3 regions of the Vogesella sp. EB genome follow, and region 2 is predicted to be linked to each of the others. Evidence: predicted binding sites of a transcription regulator. Region 2 holds the regulator's gene; each other region holds the start of a gene.
The links. Region 2 encodes FNR, which switches genes on or off when oxygen is low (the NO sensors DNR and NnrR bind a similar motif). Its sites were predicted from a motif close to TTGATNNNNATCAA; they were not measured.

Region 1: ACG97_RS04595 (M61 family metallopeptidase) is a predicted target of FNR. The motif match lies at 5,751-5,764, and genes of this name have one in related genera.
Region 3: ACG97_RS07450 (GbsR/MarR family transcriptional regulator) is a predicted target of FNR. The motif match lies at 2,933-2,946, and genes of this name have one in related genera.

The regions. Positions count from the first base shown of each region.
Region 1 is NZ_LFDT01000005.1:67,952-75,520, forward strand. It holds gene ACG97_RS04580 (Lrp/AsnC family transcriptional regulator) at 1-199, shown strand, start outside; gene ACG97_RS04585 (DMT family transporter) at 201-1,091, opposite strand; gene pepN (aminopeptidase N) at 1,175-3,808, opposite strand; gene ACG97_RS04595 (M61 family metallopeptidase) at 3,888-5,675, opposite strand; gene ccoN (cytochrome-c oxidase, cbb3-type subunit I) at 6,118-7,542, shown strand; gene ccoO (cytochrome-c oxidase, cbb3-type subunit II) at 7,561-7,569, shown strand, end outside.
Region 2 is NZ_LFDT01000024.1:5,336-12,904, forward strand. It holds gene ACG97_RS12830 (sodium:alanine symporter family protein) at 1-227, shown strand, start outside; gene ACG97_RS17695 (helix-turn-helix domain-containing protein) at 542-748, shown strand; gene ACG97_RS17875 (hypothetical protein) at 930-2,009, shown strand; gene ACG97_RS12840 (hypothetical protein) at 2,088-2,780, shown strand; gene hemN (oxygen-independent coproporphyrinogen III oxidase) at 2,933-4,342, opposite strand; gene fnr (fumarate/nitrate reduction transcriptional regulator Fnr) at 4,454-5,200, shown strand; gene ACG97_RS12855 (efflux transporter outer membrane subunit) at 5,271-6,653, opposite strand; gene ACG97_RS12860 (efflux RND transporter permease subunit) at 6,643-7,569, opposite strand, start outside.
Region 3 is NZ_LFDT01000009.1:50,956-58,524, forward strand. It holds gene ACG97_RS07440 (cytochrome d ubiquinol oxidase subunit II) at 1-981, opposite strand, end outside; gene ACG97_RS07445 (cytochrome ubiquinol oxidase subunit I) at 978-2,315, opposite strand; gene ACG97_RS07450 (GbsR/MarR family transcriptional regulator) at 2,318-2,899, opposite strand; gene ACG97_RS07455 (diguanylate cyclase) at 3,072-4,931, shown strand; gene mutS (DNA mismatch repair protein MutS) at 5,028-7,569, shown strand, end outside.

The DNA of each region.
Region 1 (7,569 bases), on a different contig from region 2:
GCCGGAAGTGCTGGAGTGTTACGCGGTGGCCGGCGAGGCCGACTACTGGCTGCGCATCGTGGTGCCGGACCTGCCGTCGCTGTCGCGTTTCGTGATGAACAAGCTGATGACGCTGCCGCTGGTACGCAGCGTGAAATCGACGGTGGCGCTGGAGCCGATCAAGCACACCACGCGCCTGCCACTGCCGGAGCGGCGCTAGGCTAGCGCCGCCACTCGCGCCGTAGCGCGTACAGCGAGATCAGGATCAGTGCGGCGGCGATCAGCAGCATGCCGAGCGCCTCGGCGTGGCTGGGCACCTCGGCCAGCAGCAGCCACGCCATCAGCACCGCCACCGCCGGTATCGCCAGGATGCTCATGCCGGCCATGCCGGCCGACAGCCTTGAGAGCAGCAGCATCCACACCAGCCAGCCCAGGCCGCCGGCGAGCACGCCGGAGAACAGCAGCACGCCCAGCAGCGGCCAGCCCCACTGGATGTCGCGCCCGGGGAACAGCGGCAACAGCAGCGCCAGCACCAGCGTGCCCCACACCATCTGCCAGAAGGTCAGCGCCAGGGTATCGACCTGGTGCTGAGCGCGCAGCTTCTTGGCAATGATCGCCGAGCTGGCCCACACCAGGCCGCCGGTGATCGCCAGCGCGTCCGACAGCCAGTTGCCGCCGAGATCCCACGGTTCGAGGATCGCCAGCAGCCCGACCAGGGCCAGCGCCACGCCCAGCCACTGCAGCGGCGCCAGCTTTTCGTGCAGGAACAGCCGCGCCAGCAGCAGCGTCCAGAACGGCATGGTGTAGCACAGCACCGACACCTTGCCGGCACCGCCGGCCACCAGCGCCAGATTGGTGAACACCACGAAACCGGCGGTCTGCGTCAGCCCCAGCCAGAAGGTTGGCCGCATCGGCGTCGGCGTGAAGCGGCGGCCGGTGGCGCGCATGATCAGGGCCAGCGTGGCGATGGCGAGCACGGTACGGCCGAGGCCGAGCTGGAAGGCGCTGGCGTAGGCCAGCCCGAGCTTGGTGACCACCCAGTTGGCGCCCCAGGCGAACCACAGCGCCAGCAGCATCAACACACTGGTAGTACGGTCAGAAACAGCAGACATGATGGATAAGGTTGGCCGCAAGGAAACAGGAAACAAAAACGGGCCGGAAGCATCCGGCCCGCGTCAGTACAGCATGGTACGCTTTATGCCGAAAGGTTTTTCGACACAATCTCGAACACATCGTTCGACAGCCCCGGTTTGGCCAGTATCTGCTGCAGGGCGGCGGTCATCTGCTGCTGGCGTTGCGGCTCCAGCTTGCGGCGACGGTTGAAGGCCGCCACCAGCCGGCTGGCCACCTGCGGGTTGATGTCATCCAGCAGCATGATCTGCTCGGCCAGGAAGCGGTAGCCGGAACCGTCGGCGGCATGGAAATGCAGCATGTTGCGGCCGAAGCTGCCCAGCAGCGCACGCGCCTTGTTCGGGTTCTTGAGAGTGAACGCCGGGTGCGTCATCGCGTTCCGGACGTGGTCCAGCGTGCACGGCAGCTGGCTGCTGGCCAGCAGGCTGAAGTACTTGTCCATCACCAGCGCGTTGTTCTGCCAGCGCTCGGCAAAGGCGAGATAGCAGTCGGTGCGGACATCGCCGTCACGGTCGCGCAGCGCCAGCAGCGCGCCCATCTGGTCGGTCATGTTGTCGGCGTTCATGCACTGCTGCTCGGCCGCTTCCTCCGGCCAGGCGTCGCTGAGCCGCGTCAGCATCGCCAGCGCCAGGTTCTTCAGCGCACGGCGGCCGGCATCGTCCGGCTGGTAGTCGGCACACTGGTTGATGTCGAAGGCCTCGTGCCATTCACCGCGCAGCGCCTGCGCCAGCGCCGCCAGCACGAATTCGCGCACCGCGTGGATGCGCGCCGGATCGGCGGCGTCGACCATTTCCAGGATCTCGGCCTCCGACGGCAGCGTCAGCATCAGCGCCTTGAACGCGGCATCGGCCTCGTGGTCGCGCAACACCGCGCGCAACGCCTCGACAAAGCCCTCGGCCAGCTGCAACGGGCGGCCGGCGGCGTGATCGGCGATCAGCTGCTTGAACAGGCGCTCGGCGTAGGCCTGGCCGGCCTCCCAGCGCGCGAACGGGTCGCTGTCGTTGGCCATCAGGAAGGCCAGTTCGTCGTCGCGCCAGTCGAACACCAGCTTCACCGGCGCCGAGAAACCGCGCAGCAGCGACGGTACCGGCTGCTGGCTGACGTTGACAAAGGTGAAGCTTTGCTCGGACGCACGCACGTCCAGCACGCGGGTGGTGGCGCCGGCCTCGGCCTCGCCCTCCAGTTGCAGCGGCAGGTCCTGGCCGTCGCGGCCAACCAGACCCAGCGCCAGCGGAATGTGGAACGGCTGCTTGTCGCCCTGCCCCGGCGTCGCCGGGCAGTGCTGCGCCAGATGCAGGGTGTAGCTGAGCGCAACCGGATCGTAGTCGCCGCGCACCGTCAGCTGCGGGGTGCCGGCCTGGCTGTACCACAGTGCGAACTGCGTGAGGTCTACCCCGTTGGCGTCGGCCATCGCGGCGCGGAAGTCGTCGCAGGTCACCGCCTGGCCGTCGTGGCGCTTGAAGTACAGCGCCATGCCCTTCTGGAAGCCGGCTTCGCCGAGCAGGGTATGGTACATGCGCACCACTTCGGCGCCCTTTTCGTACACCGTCATGGTGTAGAAGTTGTTCATCTCGATGTAGCTGTCCGGGCGGATCGGGTGCGCGGTCGGGCCGGCGTCTTCCGGGAACTGCAGCTGGCGCAGGTTTTTCACGTCCTGGATGCGCTGCACCGCACGGCTGTGCAGGTCGGAACTGAACTCCTGGTCGCGGAACACGGTCAGGCCTTCCTTCAGCGACAGCTGGAACCAGTCGCGGCAGGTGACGCGGTTGCCGGTCCAGTTGTGGAAGTACTCGTGGCCGATGATGGCCTCCACGCGCTCGAAGTCGGCGTCGGTGGCGGTATCCTGCCGCGCCAGCACCGCCGAGGTATTGAAGATGTTGAGGCCCTTGTTCTCCATCGCGCCCATGTTGAAGTCGCCGACGGCGACGATCATGTAGATGTCGAGGTCGTACTCCAGGCCGAAGCGCTGCTCATCCCACTGCATCGAGCGCTTCACCGCGCCCATCGCGAACGCGACCTTGTCCTGGTCGGCCGGCACGGTCCAGATTTCCAGCGCCACGCGGCGGCCGCTGGCGGTGATGTAGCTGTCCTTCAGCGCCGACAGCCGGCCGGCCACCAGTGCGAACAGGTAGGACGGCTTGCGGTACGGGTCGACCCACTTCACCCAGTGCCGCTTCTTGTCGGCCATGCCCTCGCCCACCTTGTTGCCGTTGGACAGCAGTACCGGGTACTTCTGCTTGTCGGCGATGATGGTGGTGGTGAACTTGGCCATCACGTCCGGACGGTCGGGATAGAAGGTGATCTTGCGGAAGCCTTCCGGCTCGCACTGGGTATACAGGTTGCTGCCGCCGGAGGCGTACAGCCCCATCAGGCTGCTGTTGGCCACCGGGTCGATCTCGGTTTCCACATCCAGAATGAAGCTGTCCGGTACGTTGGCGATGCTGAGGCCGTCATCGCGCAGGCTGTAGGCGTCGGCGGCCAGCACTTCACCGTCCAGCTGCAGCGACAGCAGCGTGGCCGAGCCGTCCAGCTGCAGCACGTTGGCCGCGGTGGCCGCCGGATTGCGGTGCATGATCAGGCGCGAACGCACGCGCACCAGATTGTCGTCGAGGATGTCGAAGGTCAGGTCGACCTTGTCCACCAGATAGGACGGCACTTGATAGTCTTGCCGGTACTTGATTTGGGCTTGTTGGCTCATGCCATGTTTCCTGTGTAGGGTACGGGGCGGGTCAGCGCACTGCCCGCCCTCCTTGTTGTCTACGCGTAAGCGTCCCCGGTTAATGCGTCGGCCAGCCGGCGCCGTTGTCTTCCAGGCGCAGGCGGCAGGTATCGGCGGCAGTGGCGGCCAGCGTTACCTTGTAAGTGTTCAGTTCGTCGCGGCGGAAGGCGTGGATCTTCACCGAGTCGCCGATGCGGCAGCGGCTGATCGCCTTGTCCAGATCACTGACCTTCAGCCCGTTAACGGCGATGACCACGTCGCCGCCGGCCAGCCCGCCCGCCTGCGCCGCGCCGCCGTCCAGCACGCTGACGAGGCGCACGCCGAGGGCATCGGGCGCGCTCTTCACGCCCAGGGTTGGCCGCAATGGCGCGGCACGGAATTCGTCGACCACGCTGCCGCTGTCGGCCGGGCCGTCGGCCGGTACCATCTGCATCTGAACCCCCTGCGTGGCGAGGAGTTCCGCCAGCGGCAAATCGGAGGTGGAACGGATCGCCATGTCGAAGAACTTGCCGAGCTTGAGGCCGGTCACCTCTTCGGCCACGCGTTCCCACTCGCCTTCCGCCAGCCCCTGGCCATCGGCCAGCCACTTATGCCATAGCGCCAGCATCACCGTGTCCAGGCTCCTGGCGCCGCTACTTTCGCGGCGGATGTGCAGGTCCAACGCCAGTGCCGCCAGTGCACCCTTGGTGTAGTAGCTGACGATGCTGTTGGGGCTGTTCTCGTCCTGGCGGTAGTACTTGGTCCACGCGTCGAAGCTGGAGTCGGCCAGCGTCTGCCTGGTGCGGCCATTGCCGCGCGCGACGCCGGTAATGGTCTTGGCCAACAGGCCGAGATAGCGCTTCTCGTCGATCAGGCCGCAGCGCAGCAGCGCGAGATCGTCGTAGTAGGAGGTGATCCCCTCGAACGCCCACAGCAGCGTGGTGTGGCCTTCGCGGTTCAGGTCGTAGGGGGTGAACACCGCCGGCTTCATCCGCTTCACGTTCCAGCTGTGGAAGTACTCGTGGCTGATCAGGCCCAGCAGCTTGAGGTAGCCGTCGCCGGTCTCGCCGTCAGCCAGGCCCGGTGCCGGCAGGTCGTCGCGGCTGGCCACCAGCGCGGTGGAGGCGCGATGCTCCAGCCCGCCGTAGATGTCGCCGCCGACAAACAGCATGAACACGTAACGCTCGAACGGCGCCGGCTCGCCAAAGAAGCGGATCTGCCACTCGCAGATGCGCTTGGTGTCTGCGGCCAACCTTTTCAGGTCGGCCTGATAGTGGCCGGAGACGATGAACTCGTGCGGCACGCCGCAGGCCTTGAAGCGGATGCGCTCGAACTCGCCCAGTTCCACCGGATGGTCGATCAGTTCGTCGTAGCTGGCCGCCTGGTAGCGGCCGAAACCGGATTTCTTGACCTCGAGCGCCGGCAGGCTGGTCGCCACCTGCCACTTGGCCAGCGCCTTGTCCGGCGGCGGCAGCAGTTCCACTTCGCACGGCGCGTGCTCGAAGCCGTCGGCCTGCAGGAACACGCTGGTACCGTTGTAGAAGCCGCGCTGCTGGTCCAGGTAGGCGCCGCGCACGGACAGGTCGAAGGCATACACGGTGTAGTGCAGCGTCAGTGCGCCCGTCACCGGCGCCGCCTGCCAGCTGTGTTTGTCCAGTTTCTGCAGTGCCACCGCCTTGCCGCCGCTCTCGGCGCGGATGGCCACGATGTGGCGGGCGAACTCGCGAATCATGTAGCTGCCGGGAATCCACGCCGGCAGCCGCAGCACTTGTCCTGCGGCGGCGGGCTGGCGAATGGTCAGCGAGACTTCAAACAGGTGCGCCTGCGGATCAAGCGGGCAGAGGCGATAGCGGACGGCAAAGCTCATGACACAACCCCAGACTGGAAGGGAAAGTGGGGGATTCTAGCACCATGTCCTGTCTGGCGCAGGCAGGGTGGCCGCTTGATCTTCATCAAAATGGGCAAAGGCAATGACAATATAATCGCAGTGGGCAAAAAGGGCTTTTCAGCCTGACACGCCGCGACAGACAGCGCAAAAAGCTGGGGTCACCGGCGCTGTCGTCTGGCCGCTGACACCCGATTTGATTTAGAATGCCTGATTGAATAAATGGGGATTCGGGGCGCTTTCACACCGACTGGAATAACACCGATACCGTGCACCACCAATGTGGTCACCCGGTCTTATGCCATCCACGGCCCTATGCCATCCCCGCGACTTGCCCGACTTCATTTTCATATGGGGTTACGCACCGGGGTTTCAAGTCGCTACGGTTTTACGTTCTAGTTCGCAACCTTGGAGAAAACCCTAAATGGAAACGCAATCCACTTATAACTATAAGGTGGTGCGCCAGTTCTCGATAATGACCGTAGTCTGGGGCATTGTCGGCATGCTGGTTGGCGTCATTATTGCGGCCCAGCTGGTGTGGCCGGAGCTCAATTTCGGGCCCTGGTTCCACTACGGCCGTCTGCGCCCGCTGCACACCAACGCCGTGATCTTTGCATTCGGCGGCTGCGCGCTGTTCGCCACGTCCTACTACGTGGTACAGCGCACCTGTAACGTCCGTCTGCTGTCGGACAAACTGGCTGCCTTCACCTTCTGGGGCTGGCAGGCCGTCATCGTGTTGGCCGCCATCACCCTGCCGCTGGGCCTGACCGCCGGCAAGGAATACGCCGAGCTGGAGTGGCCGATCGACCTGCTGATCACCGTGGTATGGGTTACCTACGCCATCGTGTTCTTCGGCACCATCGCCGTGCGCAAGGTCAAGCACATCTACGTGGCCAACTGGTTCTACGGTGCCTTCATCCTGGCCGTGGCGCTGCTGCACGTGGTGAACAGCCTGGCGATCCCAGTATCGATGTGGAAGTCCTACTCCGTTTACGCCGGCGCAGTCGATGCCATGGTGCAATGGTGGTACGGCCACAACGCGGTGGGCTTCTTCCTGACCGCGGCCTTCCTCGGCATGATGTACTACTTCGTACCGAAACAGGCCGGCCGTCCGGTGTACTCCTACCGTCTGTCGGTAGTGCACTTCTGGGCACTGATCTTCACCTACATGTGGGCCGGTCCTCACCACCTGCACTACACCGCCCTGCCTGACTGGACCCAGTCGCTGGGTATGGCGTTCTCGCTGATCCTGTTCGCGCCAAGCTGGGGCGGCATGATCAACGGCATCATGACCCTGTCCGGCGCGTGGCACAAACTGCGTACCGACCCGGTACTGAAGTTCCTGGTGGTATCGCTGTCGTTCTACGGCATGTCCACCTTCGAAGGCCCGATGATGTCGATCAAGACCGTCAACGCGCTGTCGCACTACACCGACTGGACCGTTGGCCACGTGCACTCCGGTGCCCTGGGCTGGGTTGCCTTCATCTCCATCGGCTCGCTGTACTACCTGCTGCCGCGCCTGTTCGGGCGTGACGGCATGCACAGCACCAAGCTGATCGAAGCCCACTTCTGGCTGGCTACCGTCGGCGTGGTGCTGTACATCGCCGCACTGTGGATCTCCGGTGTGATGCAAGGCCTGATGTGGCGTGCGCTGAACGCGGACGGCACCCTGACCTACGCCTTCGTGGAAGCGGTAAAAGCAACCTATCCGTACCACTTCGTCCGTCTGCTGGGTGGCCTGCTGTTCCTGTCCGGCATGCTGATCATGGCGTACAACACCTTCCGTACCGTTGCCGCTGGTCGTCCGGTTGATGCCAAGATCCCGGCCGTTGTCGCTCACGCGCACTAAGGGACAGAAAGAACCATCATGGAAAAA
Region 2 (7,569 bases):
TGGTCTTCGGCTGCCTGGGCAGCTCGATGCTGGTCTGGGACATGGCCGACCTGGCGATGGGGGTGATGGCACTGATCAACCTGTTCGCCATCGTGATGCTGTCCAAGTACGTGTTCGTGCTGCTGAAGGACTACCAGCAACAGCTGAAGGCCGGCGTGAAGCAGCCGGTGTTCGACGTGAAGAAGTACCCGGAAATCGAAGCCAAGATCCACAAGGACGTGTGGTAAGCCTTGCGGCCAACCTTGTCCCGAGCAAGCCCGCCACCGGCGGGCTTTTTTTGCGCGCGGCCGCGGCGCACGATGGCAACGCAACCAAGACCAAGTCTGCCCTTGCCCCACCGCCAGCACCATCCATCCTAGGTGTCGGTCCTCGCCGAAGGCGATGACGCACCGCGGCCAATGTCGCCATGGCACAGGAATGGCAAGTGGCGACCATAGGTAGTTTTGCTGATAGAGGCCGGATAATGACTAATGTATGATTTCTTATGCCATGTTGAGGGCCGAGAAATATGTCTGAACAAACCGTAGCCGATGGACGAGTCATGCTTGATCCTGCCAAGCTCAAGAAGTTGAGACGTGACAAGTGTTTTAGCCAGGACGATCTGGCGGAACACGCCCGAATCAACCGCTGTCCCGTTTCTACTGCCTCGATCAAAAGGGCCGAACTGGGGACACCGGTACGTTACCGAACGGCAAAAAACCTAGCGCAGGCCCTGGGGGTCGAGGTCAGTCTATTATTCTCCGAATAATCTATTCGGCAAATACCAGATAATCATTATCTAAATTTTTACAGTATTTTCACGCATCATTCTGATGCCCAATTGATACCAACTTGACCCGCAACAGACCCATTTTTCTTTTTATGCAATGGTTATAGTGAGTTGGCTGATTCGTCAGCAACATCACATCTAACTGATTGGAGAATTGGAAATGGCTGAAAAGTACAATATCTACCTGGTCAACAAATCGGGCAGCACCCGTAACTTCTGGCTGTTCCTGCAGCCGCCCGAGCAGATGAAAGCCGACCCCGGCGTTTTCGCGAATTCGAGCGCATGCCTGAGCATTATCAACAATGCCCAAGGTTACAACCTGTTCACCGTGCCGGTGCAATATTCGGTTGCGGCAGGGGCCAGCAACGAGGCCGTTGGTCTCGACGTAGCCATTACTTCCAACGTGCCGATGCTTGCCACTCTGGGCAAGCAGTACGAGGCGGACTATGTCACCTGCCCACCGCGCCAGGGACCACAGCTCAAGGAAGTGGGTGCCGGCTCCAGCGGCCTCGTCGACATCGTCACCAACAACTTCAACAAACCCAGCAATGAAGATCATGGCTGGTTTGCCAACCAGAGCTTCGGCATTCAGACCGCAGCCGGCTATATCGGCATGACCTGGTCCCCGGACCCGGGCGTTACCCGCCACATCCAGCCCAAGTTCTCGTTCTACGTAAGCACCGGCGATTTCGACTACAACACCCTGGCGCAATGGACCGATGTGTCGACCAAGGCGGCCGAAATCACCCTGGACAAATTCAGCCAGTTCAACTGCACCGTGACGCTGACCGAAACCGGCGACTGGACCGTGACTCCCGGCAAGCCCGCCGTCAGCGTGGCTGACGACGTGGTGCATGCACTGGTGAACAGCCACCAGTCGCTCTGCAAGGCACACGAGAACCTGCTTGCCCTGACGCAATCCGCACCACTGCAGCAGCTGCAGCTGGAAGGCGATCCAACCTTCCTCGACTCCGTATCCAGCGTGGTGTGGCAAGACAATGCCGTGGACGGCGTGGTGCGATCCGACATGGCCAATACCTTCCTCAAGGGCCGGCTGTCGGTGGGCAGCGCGCTGATGGCCGGGTTCACCTTCTTCCTGCTTAGCGGCGTGCGCTTCAACATCAAGGGCTCGACGCAGCAGGGATCCTTCCAGTGCGAATTTGATTACGCCGGCGATCGCTCCGCCAAGGCCGTGCAGGACTTGTTCCAGCCCGGCGCACCACTGGAATTCCACAAGTAATCCGTTCATTACTTGACTCGGGACACAAGCGTTTACCGGTTAAACGTTTGTGTCCTGTTATTGAAAGCAATATCCCGCATGGAATCCGCTAACAATACAATTATCTTTCCTCCCATAAAAAGTTTTGGGGTATTACTGACGTCTACGCCAGATACAGCCATCACGATTACTTCCGTTAGTGACCTTAATATAAAACTTGGTTTGACTTTTTATGCCACCAGCTCTCCGATGACCGATTATATTCTCGCTGGAATTCAGTCTGTACATACCAAGGTAATTATCGATTTTAGCAATCAATTGCCACTATCCTGGGTTGCCTCGGTGCTGGCCGCGGGAGAAATCAGCCCGAATCAGCTTGCTTATCCATTCAGCGCCAATGCAGATCAATTCTCGATGCGGTTTAATAATGAAATTACCCTGACACACGACGAGAGTGGCTGGCGAATACCGCCCTATGACAATAAAGAATATCGCGTCTGTATTGGCTTGGGGATGGGGTTGGAAGAAATAGACTGGGGCTGTAGTGTAACGGTGGCCCCCAATAGCAGCGTGTTGCTGGAAGCCAGCGCCTATGAGGTGTTTCGCCTGGATATGGCAATGCCGATAGGTAGTCCGGTGACGCCCACGCCACCCAATGCCTGGCAGATTCCCCTTGGCAGCAAGGCGCTACTCTCGTTCTCAGCCTCGGGCATCGGAACGCTGACGTTCGGAACCGGCAACCAGGCACAACAAGCCAATCCAGAGCATGACCAACACGCCGCCAAGTCTTGAAAAACAAGCCAGGCGCACTTCCCTGCCCCCATCCGGCTCAAATGGATGACAGGCTCTAGCGCCCGCGCCGCCGCCGGCATCAACAAAAAGGTTGGCCGCATCGCTGCGGCCAACCTTGTGTGCCTGTCGTCCCGCCGCCCGTGCGGCGCGCGTCAGATGGTTTTCGAATAGCGCGCGCCGGTTTCGCGCTCGCGCAGGTGGCGGTCGAACGCCATCGCGATATTGCGGATCAGGAAGCGGCCCTTCGGCTCCACCATAAGGAAGTCGCCGTCGAAGTGCAGCAGGCCCATCTGCTGGAATTCGCGGATCTTCGGCAGCTCGTCGGCGAAGTAGTCGGCAAAATTGATGGCGAAGGTCTGCTCGATCGCCTCCACCGACAGCGAGAAGCGGCACATCAGCGCCTGGATCACGCTGCGGCGCAGGATGTCGTCCTGGGTCAGCGTCATACCGCGCATCACCGGCAGGTGGCCGGCGTCCAGCGCCGCGTAGTAGGCGTCGATGTCCTTTTCGTTCTGCGAGTAACAGGGGCCGACCTTGCCGATCGACGACACGCCGAAGCCGATCATGTCGCAATCGGCGTGGGTGGAGTAGCCCTGGAAGTTGCGCTGCAGGCGGCCCTGCTCCAGCGCGCGCGTCAGCTCGTCACCGGGCTTGGCGAAGTGGTCCATGCCGATGAACACGTAGCCGGCGTCGCTCAGCTGCTGTACCGAGTTCTGCAGGATGTCGAGCTTGGTGGCGCTGGACGGCAGATCGGCCTCGTTGATGCGGCGCTGCGGCTTGAACACGGTCGGCAGGTGCGCGTAGTTGTACAGCGCGATGCGGTCCGGCGACATCGCGATCACCTTGTTGACGGTGCTTTCCAGCGAGTGCGCGCTCTGCAGCGGCAGGCCGTAGATCAGGTCCACGCTCACCGACTTGAAGCCGGCCTCGCGCGCGGCGTCGATCACCAGCCGGGTTTCCGCCTCGCTCTGGATGCGGTTCACTGCCTGTTGCACCGCCGGATCGAAATCCTGGATGCCGACGCTCATGCGGTTGAAGCCGAGACGGCCCAGGTGCAGCACGGTGTCGCGGCCAACCTTGCGCGGGTCGATCTCGATCGAGAACTCGCCTTCCGGCAGCAGCTCGAAGTAGCGGTTGATGACGCCCATCACCCGGTCCAGCTGCGCATCGGAGAGGAAGGTCGGTGTGCCGCCGCCGAAATGCAGCTGGATCACCTTCTCGCGACAGCCGAGTTTTTCCGCCACCAGCGCGATTTCCTTTTCCAGGTAGTCGAGGTAGGCGTCGGCGCGGCTCTTGTCCTTGGTGATAATCTTGTTGCAGCCGCAGTAGTAGCAGATGGTGTTGCAGAACGGGATGTGTACGTACAGCGAAATGCCGCGATGGTTTGCCCCAATGGCGCGCTGCGCCAGGCAATGTTCATAATCATTCACCCCGAAACCGGCGTGAAAACGGTCGGCAGTCGGATAGGAGGTGTAACGCGGACCGGACCCTTCCAGTGTTTCGATCAGGGTCCGGTCGAAAACACATTGGGTCGGGATAAATGCAGAATGAGCAGCCATCATATATTTTGATTGGAAATCTGGTGGGGGACTGGTAAATTTGCGCAATTACGCCTTGATCTGCATTGACGCTCATCAAGCAAGCTCATCTGTCCCTGGAAATCGACTCTCGGTATGAACGATCTGTCCTCCCCCCTGCATTCGCTGAAAGTCACTTGTTCCAACTGCAGCCTGCGTGAATTGTGCCTGCCGGTGGGGCTAAACCGTGACGAGATGGCCCAGCTGGATGCCGTTATCCGTCAGAGCCGCCGTTTCAAGCGCGGTGAATACCTGTTCCGCAGCGGAGAAGGTTTCCGTTCTTTATACGCGGTGCGCACCGGCTATTTCAAGACCTGCGTTTCCAGCCAGGACGGCCGCGAACAGGTTACCGGTTTCCACATGTCCGGCGAGCTGATGGGGCTGGACGGCATTTCCTCCAACACCCACGGTTGCGACGCCATCGCGCTGGAGGACAGCGAGGTGTGCGAGCTGCCGTTCAGCCGCATGGAAAGCCTGGGACGCGACATCCCCAGCCTGCAACACCACTTCTTCCGCCTGATGAGCCGCGAAATCGTGCGCGACCAGTCGGTGATGCTGCTGCTGGGCAATATGAAGGCGGAAGAACGCCTCGCCGCCTTCCTGCTCAACCTGTCGCAGCGCCTGGCCAGCCGCGGCTTTGCCGCCAACGACTTCATCCTGCGCATGAGCCGCGAGGAAATCGGCAGCTTCCTCGGCCTGAAACTGGAAACCGTCAGCCGCACGCTGTCGAAATTCCAGCAGCAGGGCTGGATCCTGGTCGATCACAAGCACATCCAGCTGGTCCGCCCGGAAGAGCTGAAGGCCCTGGTGGCCGGCTGCTCGCAGGCCAACAGCGCCGGCTAAACCTGCCGCGTGACGCAATAAAAAAGCCCGGATCGACCGATCCGGGCTTTTTGCATCGTGCGTTGCGGGCTCAGCCGGCTTGCCAGCCGCCACCCAGTGCCGCGTACAGCGACACCACCGCCGACAGCCGCGCGAGGCGAGCGCTGGACAGCGCCTGCTCCACCTGGAACACGCCGCGTTCGGCGTCCAGCACGTCCAGATAGCTGGAGTAGCCGTTGTCGTAGCGCAACCGCGCCAGGCGCAGCGCCTCGCGCAGCGAGGCCAGCTGCTGCAGCTGCGCCTGTTCGGTGGCGCGCGTGGTGCTGACCGCCGACATCGCGTCCAGGGTATCGGCAAACGCCTGCTGCACCGTCTTCTCGTACACCGCCAGCGCCTGCTTCTGGCGCGCGTTGGCGGCATCGACACCGGCGGCGATACGGCCGGCGTTGAAGATCGGCGCGGTCAGGTTGGCCGCGAAGTTCCAGGTCTGCGCCGGGCCGCTGAACAGGTCGGTCAGCGCGGTGCTGGCGCTGCCGATACCGGCCGACAGGCTGATGCTCGGGAAGTAGGCGGCGCGGGCGACGCCGATGCGGGCGTTGGCCGCGATCAGGCTGGCTTCCGCCGCCGCCACGTCGGCACGGCGCAGCAGCAGGTCGGACGGCAGGCCGGACGGGATCTGCTCCGGCTCGGCCAGCGCCGACAAGGCCTTGCCGCGGCCAAGGTTGGCCGCAATGTCACGCGGCGAACGGCCCAACAGCACCGCCAGCGCGTGTTCGGTCTGCGTCACCGCCTGTGCCAGCTGCGGCACGGTGGCGCGCGCACTGGCGGCCTCGGCCTCGGCCTGGCGCAGCTCCAGCTCGGAGGTCATGCCGCCGTTGAAGCGTTTCTGGCGCAGCTGCAGCGATTGCTCGCGGCTTTGCAGCGTGGCGCGGGCGCTGGCGAGCTGGGCGTCGTAGCTGGCGAGCTGGAAGTAGCTCTTGGCCACCTGGCTGCCCAGCGACAGCCTGAGCGCGGCCAGCGAGCGCTCGCTGGCGCTGACGTCGGCTAGCGCCGCTTCGCGTTCGCGGCGCAGCTTGCCCCACAGGTCCAGCTCCCAGCTAGCGGTCAGCCCGGCCTGGCGGCTGTCGAGCAGCGCCCCGCCACCACTGCTGTAGCTCGAGGTCTGGCTGCGGCCGCTGCCGGCGCTGGCGCTGACCTGCGGCAGCAGGCCGGCTCGCGCCACACCGGCGGCGGCGGCGGCTTCTTCCACCCGCGCCGCGGCCTGCACCAGATCACGGTTGTAGCGCAGCGACTCGTCTATCATCGCGTCCAGCACCGGATCCTCGAAACTGCGCCACCAGTCGCTGGCGACCGGCGCCACGTTGGCCGCCGCCTGCGGCATGTCCAGCTGCGGACGCTGGTAGTCGGGGCCGACCGCGCACGCCGACAGCGCGGCGGCGACCAGGATTGGCAACAGCGCTTGCTTAAGCATCATGCTGTTCTCCTTGTGGTGCCGGCTTGCGCTGGCTCCACTGCATAATCAGTTTGAAAAACAGGGGGATGAACAGCGCCGCGATGAAGGTTGCGGCCAACATGCCCCCGATCACGCCGGTACCGATCGAGTGACGGCTGGCGGAGCCGGCGCCGCTGGAAATCGCCAGCGGCACGCAACCGAGGATGAAGGCCAGCGAGGTCATCACGATCGGGCGGAAACGCAGCTTGGCCGCCTCCACCGCCGCCTCGGTCAGCGAACGCCCTTCTTCCATCTTCAGCACCGCGAACTCGACGATCAGGATCGCGTTCTTGGCCGCGAGGCCGATCAGCGTCACCAGCGCCACCTGGAAATAGATGTCGTTCTCCAGCCCGCGCAGCCAGTTGGCCACCAGCGCGCCGAATACCGCGAACGGCACCGCGGTCAGCACCGCGATCGGCAGCGTCCAGCGCTCGTACTGGGCCGCCAGGATCAGGAACACCATCACCAGCGCGATCACGAATACCGTCGACGAGGCACCGCCGGTGGATTGCTCCTGGAAGGCGGAGCCGGTCCACGCCAGGGTGTAGCCGTCCGGCAGCGTTTCCTTCGCCAGCTGTTCCATCACCGCCAGCGCTTCGCCGGAGCTGTAGCCCGGTGCCGGGCCGCCGACCAGCTTGGCCGACGGGAAGGCGTTGTAGCGCTCGACGATTTCCGGACCGGTGGCCTGTTCCACCGTCACCAGGCTGGACAGCGGAATCATCTGCCCGTTCTGCGCCCGCACGAACACGGTACGCAGGTTGTCGACGCTCTTGCGGAACTCGGCCTCCGACTGCAGCTGCACGGTGAAGATGCGGCCGAACTTGTTGAAGTCGTTGACGTACAGCGCGCCGAAGGTGCTCTGCATGGTGTCGAACACGTCGTCGATCGGCACGCCCAG
Region 3 (7,569 bases), on a different contig from region 2:
CCAGAACACGCGGTAGGCGAACACGGTGTAGCCGATGATGGTGGGCAGCACCACCGCGGCGCCGGCCAGAATCACCCACAGCGCCTCCGCGTCGCTGGCCGCCTGCCAGATGGTCAGCCGGCCGATGACGATCTCCGGAAACACGCTGTAGGCCAGCCCCCAGAACGACAGCAGCACGATGCCGACGGTGGCGGCAAACGGCAGCCAGCAGAAGCTGTCGTTGCCCGCCGCCTGCCTTGCGGCCAACCTTGGCAGGCTGACGGCCAGCAGCACGAACAGCGCCAGCGTGACCAGCGGCAGCGGCAACAGCAGCAGCACATCCGGCAGCGTGAACCACTTGGCGGCGATGCGGCTGCTTGCCAGCGGCGTGGCGATCGATACCGCGGCGACCGCGACGCCGGTGCCCAGCAACGCGCGCTGCGCCCAGCGCGTGGCGCGCTGCTGCAGTTCGCCCTCGGTCTTCATAATCAGCCAGCCGGCACCGAGCAGCACGTAGGCGGCGGTCAGCCCGGCGCCGGCCAGTAGCGCGAAGCCCCAGGCGGCGGCACCGGGCGCGAAGCCGGTGAGGTAACGCCCCAGCATCACGCCCTGGCTGGCTGCCGCCAGCAGGGAGCCGGCGGCGAAGGCGGCATTCCACGCCGGCTGGTGGTGCGCCTGCGCCTTGACGCGGAAGTCGAACGCCACGCCGCGCAGGATCAACCCCAGCAGCATCAGCGCCACCGGCAGGTACAGCTCGCCGAGGATGATGCCGTGCGCCATCGGAAACGCCACCAGCAGCAGGCCGACGCCCAACACCAGCCAGGTTTCGTTGGCGTCCCAGAACGGGCCGATGCTGGCGATCATGGTGTCGCGCTGGCTGTCGCTGCCCAGCGGCAGCAGCACGCCGACGCCCAGGTCGTAGCCGTCGAGGATCACGTAGGCCAGCAAGGAGATGGCCATCAGGCCGGCGAAGATCACCGGCAACCACAGTTCCGCATTCATGCCGAGACTCCTTCAAGGTTGGCCGCAGCCGGCTGGCCGGCCTTTTTCGCCAGATAGAACACCACCGACACGTAGCTGGCCAGCAGCACCGCGTACAGCGCCAGATACATCAGCAAGGTGGACAGGATCATGCCGCCGCCCACCGCCGAGGCGGCATCGGCGGTGCGCAGGATGCCGGTCACCAGCCACGGCTGGCGGCCGATTTCGGTCACGTACCAGCCGGCCAGCGTCGCCAGCCAGCCGGAAAAGGTCATCGCCACCAGCGCACGTGCCAGCCATGGCGCCGGCTCGCCGCGGCGGCGCAGCTGCCACGCCGCCAGCCAGCTGGCCAGCAGCATCGCCACGCCCACCGCCACCATCACGCGGAAGCTCCAGAACACCTTGGCCACCGGCGGATGCGCGCCGGCAAACTCGTTGAGGCCGCGAATCTCGCCGTCCGGCTGGTGGGTGATGATCAGGCTGGCCAGCTTGGGAATGCCCAGCGCGTAGCGGTTGGACTGTGTCGCCTCGTCCGGCAGTGCGAACAGTAGCAGCGGCGCGCCGCGCTCGGTGTGCCACACGCCCTCGATCGCCGCCAGCTTGGCTGGCTGGTGATGGAAGGTGTTCAGCCCGTGCGCGTCGCCGACCAGGATCTGCAGCGGGATCAGCACGGCGGCGAGGGTGACGCCGGTCTTCAGCGCGTGGCGCACACCGGCGCCACGGTCGCCGCGCAGCCAGCGGTAGGCCGACACCCCGGCCACCAGGAAGGCCACGGTCAGGCCGGAGGCCAGCAGCATGTGCGTCAGCCGGTACGGCATCGACGGGTTGAAGATCACCGCCAGCCAGCTCTCTACGTGCACCTTGCCGTCCACCACGCTGACACCGGCCGGGGTCTGCATCCACGAGTTCAGCGCGATGATCCAGAACGCCGACACCGTGGTGCCGAACGCCACCAGGAAGGTGGCCAGCGTGTGCACGCGGTTGCTCACCCGCGAGCGGCCGAACAGCATGATGCCGAGGAAGGTCGCCTCCAGGAAAAATGCGGTCAGCACCTCGTAAGCCAGCAGCGGCCCGGCGACGTTGCCGACCTTCTGCATATAGCCCAGCCAGTTGGTGCCGAACTGGAAGCTCATGGTGATGCCGGACACCACCCCCAGCGCGAAGGTGAGCGCGAAGATCTTCACCCAGAAGCCGTAGGCATCCAGCCACGCTTGGTCGCCGCTGCGGTCGAAGCGGGTCTTGAAGTACAGCAGTACCCAGCCCATGGCGATGCTGATGGTGGGAAACAGGATGTGGAAACTGATGTTGGCCGCAAACTGGATGCGCGCCAGCGTCAGCGGATCGAAGCTGTCCATGTTCAGGCCTCCGCGTCGGCGTTACGGTTGCTGTCGCGGCCGGTGAGGCGGCCGATGCTCTGCGTGAACTGCAGCACCTTCTGCACCTGGCTGCCCAGCTTCATCAGCTTCTGCAGCGTGTCCACGTCCATGTCGCGGATGTCGGCGAACCACTTGGTCACCAGCTCGATCAGCTGGTACATCTCGTTCATGCGCGCCTGCGCGTGGCGCTCGGCGTCGCCGGACGGCGTTTCCATGATCGCGCCGCGCAGCATGGTCAGCGTCGGCTCCACCTCGCGCTTCTGCCGCTCCTCGGCCAGGGTCTTGAAGATCGCCCACACGTCGTCCGGGGTGGAGAAGTATTCGCGGCGGTCGCCGGGCAGGTGCTGCAGCTTGACCAGCCGCCACGCCTGCAGCTCCTTCAGCGCCATGCTGGTATTGGAGCGCGAACAGCCGATGGCCTCGACGATGTCGTCGGCGTTGAGCGGTTTGTCGGAGACGTACAGCAAGGCGTAGATCTGGCCCACGGTGCGATTGATGCCCCAGTGGCTGCCCATTTCGCCGAAATGCAGTACGAAGGATTGAATCAGGGGTGGCAGGTTCATGTTGTTTTCCAATTTTCAGTAATTTCTGAAAGTTTGATATGGATCATAGACGCTGGAAATAATACTTGTCAAACCACACACCAGCCCCTTGCCGTGGCGGCCACCATTCATTGCTTCCGCAAGCCGGAACTAAGTTGCATACTGAAACGGATACGCACCGAGCGCGCCAGCCATGCCCGATCCCCAACGCATCCGCGATGCCCTGTTGCTGCACAGCGCCAGCTGCATCGGCAAAAAGTACCTGCAACAACTGGTCAGCCAGCTCGCCTGCCTGACCGGGGCCGAGCGCGTGCTGCTGTCGCAGCGCAGCAGCGGCCCGCACCGCCAGCTGCAGGTACTGTTTGCCAACGATGCCGCCGGTGGCGCACCGCGCCAGCTGCCCTGCAACTGCCTGTTCGACACCCGGCAACCGCTGCTGCTCGGTCGCGGCCTGCGGCAGTGCCTGCCCGAGGCCGGCCAGCAGGCATGGCAGAGCTGTCTTGCCTGGCCGCTGCTGGACGGCGATGCGCATTGCCTGGGCCACCTGGCGCTGCTGGATGCGCGCCCCGATTTCTTCGCGCCGGAACTGCCGGCGCTGCTGCAGCCCTTCATCGAACGCGCCGGCGCCGAGCTGGAACAGCTGCAGCAACGCGAGAAGCAGGCCAGGCGCCAGCACTGGCAGCTGCTGCACAGCGACATCCTGCGCCAGAACGCACAGGGCACGCCGCTGGACGCCCTGCTGCGCACCGTGGTGCAGCAGATCGAGCTGGCGCTGCCGGAATGGCGCTGCTCCATCCTGCTGCTGGATTCGCGCGGCCGCCTGCAGCCGGTGGCCGGGCCGTCGCTGCCCAGCGCCTACCAGCAACGCCTGGTCGGCCTCGCCCCCGGCCCGATGGTCGGCAGCTGCGGCGCCGCGGTGTGGCACGCGAAACGGGTGGTGGCGGAAAACCTGCAACTGCACCCGAACTGGGCGCCGTACCGCGAGCTGGCGGCGCGCTTCGAACTGGGCAGCTGCTGGTCGGAGCCGCTGATCGACAGCAAGGGCACCGTGCACGGCACCTTCGCCGTCTACCACCGCACGCCGTCGGCGCCGACGCCGCAGGCGATCACCATCCTCGAGGACACCGCGCGCCTGCTGGCGCTGCTGCTGGAAAACCAGACCATCCACCGCCAGCTGGACAGCCGCAGCCAGTGGTACCGCGCCATCCTGCAGAACGCCGCCGACGGCCTGTCCATCATCGACATGAATGGCCGCTTCCTGGAGGCCAGCGACAGCCTGTGCCAGATGCTGGGCTACAGCCTGGACGAGCTGCTGCACATGCACCTGTGGCAGGTGGTGCCCGGCAGCACGCCGCAGAGCATCCGCCAGCGGCTGGCCGCCACCGGCGAGGACGGCGAGACCTTCGAAAGCGTCAACCGCACCAAGGACGGCGCGCTGCTCGAGGTCGAGGTCAGCGCCCGCCGCCTGATGCTGGACGGCCAGCCGGTGATCTGGGGCTCGGCGCGCGACATCAGCCAGCGCAAGGCGCTGCAGCGCATCCTCGAGCAGCAGGCCACCATCGACGCGCTGACCGGGCTGTTCAACCGCCCGACGCTGCTGACGCGGCTGGAGACGCAGCTGCAGCTGGCGCAGGTGCAGCACGCGCCGCTGTCGGTACTGATGCTGGACCTCGACCACTTCAAGCAGATCAACGACCGCTACGGCCACCACGCCGGCGATCTGGTGCTGGCCGCACTGGGCGACGCGCTGGAAGAAGTGCTGCGCGAAAGCGATGTCGCCGGCCGCATCGGCGGCGAGGAATTCTGTCTGCTGCTGCCGGGGCTGGGGCTGCACGAGGCGCTGGACCTGGCCGAGCGCATCATCGACGACATCAGCGAGCTGCGCATCCAGAGCGGGCATCACATCCTCGCCATCACCAGCTCCATCGGCGTCGCCTGCCTGCAGGCCGACGACGACAGCCGCACCCTGCTCGCCCGTGCCGACAGCGCGCTGTACGCGGCCAAGGCCGCCGGTCGCCACCGCGCCGTCGCGCTCAGCGCCGACCCGCCGTGACGGCACCGGTCACATCCCGTAAAATAGCTTGCCGCGCCCCGCCTGTCGGGGCGTTGCCTATTGCGGCCAACCTTTTTACCTCCGACGGACAGCCTGATGACCACACCCCAGCACACGCCGATGATGCAGCAGTACCTCGCCCTGAAACGCGAACACGCCGACAAGCTGCTGTTCTACCGCATGGGCGACTTCTACGAGCTGTTCTACGACGACGCCGAGAAGGCATCGCGGCTGCTGGACATCACCCTCACCGCGCGCGGCGCCAGCGGCGGCAACCCGATCCGCATGGCGGGCATCCCCTACCACGCCGCCGAAGGCTATCTCGCGCGGCTGGTGAAGATGGGCGAGTCGGTGGCCATTGCCGAACAGATCGGCGACCCGGCGACCAGCAAGGGCCCGGTGGAGCGCAAGGTGGTACGTATCGTCACGCCGGGGACGCTGACCGACGCCGCGCTCCTGGACGACAAGCGTGACAACCTGGTGCTGGCCGTCAATATGCACAAGGGCGTGCTGGGTCTGGCCTGGCTGTCGCTGGCCAGCGGCGAATTCAAGGTGATGCAGACCGGCGTCGAGGAGCTCGCCAGCGAACTGGAGCGGCTGAAGCCGGCCGAGCTGGTGATCCCCGACGACACCGGTCTCGCGGCCTTCGACGCCATCACCATGCCAAAGAAAAAGCTGCCGCCGTGGCAGTTCGATAGCGAGTCGTCCACGCTGGCGCTGACCCGCCACTTCGGCACCCGCGACCTGGCCGGCTTCGGCGCCGACACCCTGCCGGTGGCGGTGGGTGCCGCCGGCGCCTTGCTTGAGTACGTGAAGTCGACGCAAGGGGTGAACCCGGCGCACATCGCGCAGCTGGCGGTGGAAGACGCCGGCGAGCTGATCCGCATGGACGCCGCCACCCGCCGCAATCTGGAACTGACCGAAACCATCCGTGGCGAACCGTCGCCGACGCTGGCGTCGCTGCTGGATGGCTGCGCCACCAGCATGGGCAGCCGCCTGCTGCGCCACTGGCTGCACCACCCGATCCGCCGCCACGACAAGCTGGCGCGCCGCCTGCAGGCGGTGCGCGCGCTGCTAACCCGCCACGGCGACATCCACGCCCAGCTGCGCGAGGTGGCCGACATCGAGCGCATCACCGCGCGCATCGCGCTGCGTTCGGCGCGGCCGCGCGACCTCGCTGCGCTGCGCGATTCGCTGAACGCGCTCCGCGGCGCCAAAACCTTGGCCGCCAGCCTGGACGCGCCGCTGCTGGCCGAGCTGGCGACGCTGCTGCCGGACAATTCGCCGGTGGAAAGCCTGCTGCGCGCCGCCATCCTGCCGGAGCCGGCCACTTTCCTGCGCGACGGCGGCGTGATCAACCACGGCCTCAATGCCGACCTCGACGAGCTTCGCGCGATCCAGAACGACTGCGGCGACTTCCTGCTTCAGCTGGAGGCGCGCGAGAAGGAGCGCACCGGCATCAGCACGCTGAAGGTGGAATTCAACCGCGTGCACGGCTTCTACATCGAGGTGTCGAAGGCGCAGTCGGTGAACGTGCCGGAAGACTACCGCCGCCGCCAGACGCTGAAGAACGCCGAGCGCTACATCACGCCGGAGCTGAAAACCTTCGAGGACAAGGCGCTGTCGGCGCAGGACAAGTCGCTGGCACTGGAAAAACAGCTGTATGAGCTAGTGCTGGACCAGCTGGCGCCCCACATCAGCGAGCTGAAGCTGATCGCGCAGGCGGTGGCCGGTCTGGACGTGCTGGCCGCGTTTGCCGAGCGCGCCGCCAACCACAACTACGTGGAGCCGCAGTTCGTGGCGGAGACCCGGCTGGACATCGTTGCCGGCCGCCACCCGGTGGTGGAGGCGGAGGTGGAGCGCTTCATCGCCAACGACACCAGGTTGGCCGCAGAACGCAAGCTGCTCTTGATCACCGGCCCGAACATGGGCGGTAAGTCGACCTATATGCGGCAGAACGCGCTGATCACGCTGATGGCGCACATCGGCAGCTTCGTGCCGGCCGACGCCGCCACCATCGGCCAGATCGACCGCATCTTCACCCGCATCGGCGCCAGCGACGATCTCGCCGGCGGCCGCTCGACCTTCATGGTGGAGATGACCGAGACCGCCAACATCCTCAACAACGCGACCGACAAGTCGCTGGTGCTGATGGACGAGGTTGGCCGCGGCACGTCCACCTTCGACGGCCTGGCGCTGGCGTGGGCGATCGCCAAGGCGCTGATCGAGAAGAACCGCGCCTACACCCTGTTCGCCACCCACTACTTCGAGCTGACCAGCCTCGCCGCCAGCTACAACACGGTGGCCAACGTGCACCTGTCGGCGGTGGAGCACAAGGACCGCATCGTGTTCCTGCACCACGTCGAGGACGGCCCGGCCAGCCAGAGCTACGGCCTGGCGGTGGCGCAGCTGGCCGGCGTGCCGCCGAAGGTGATCCGCGAGGCGAAACGCTATCTCACCGAGCTGGAAAACCAGTCCGCCGCCAGCCAGCAGCCGGACCTGTTCAGCACCCCGCGCGTGGTGGAAGTGGAGGCCGAGCCGCACCCGGCGCTGGAGCGGCTGCGCGATATCGACAGCGACAGCCTGACGCCGCGGCAGGCGCTGGAGCTGCTGTACGAATTGCAAAAAATGACAAAAT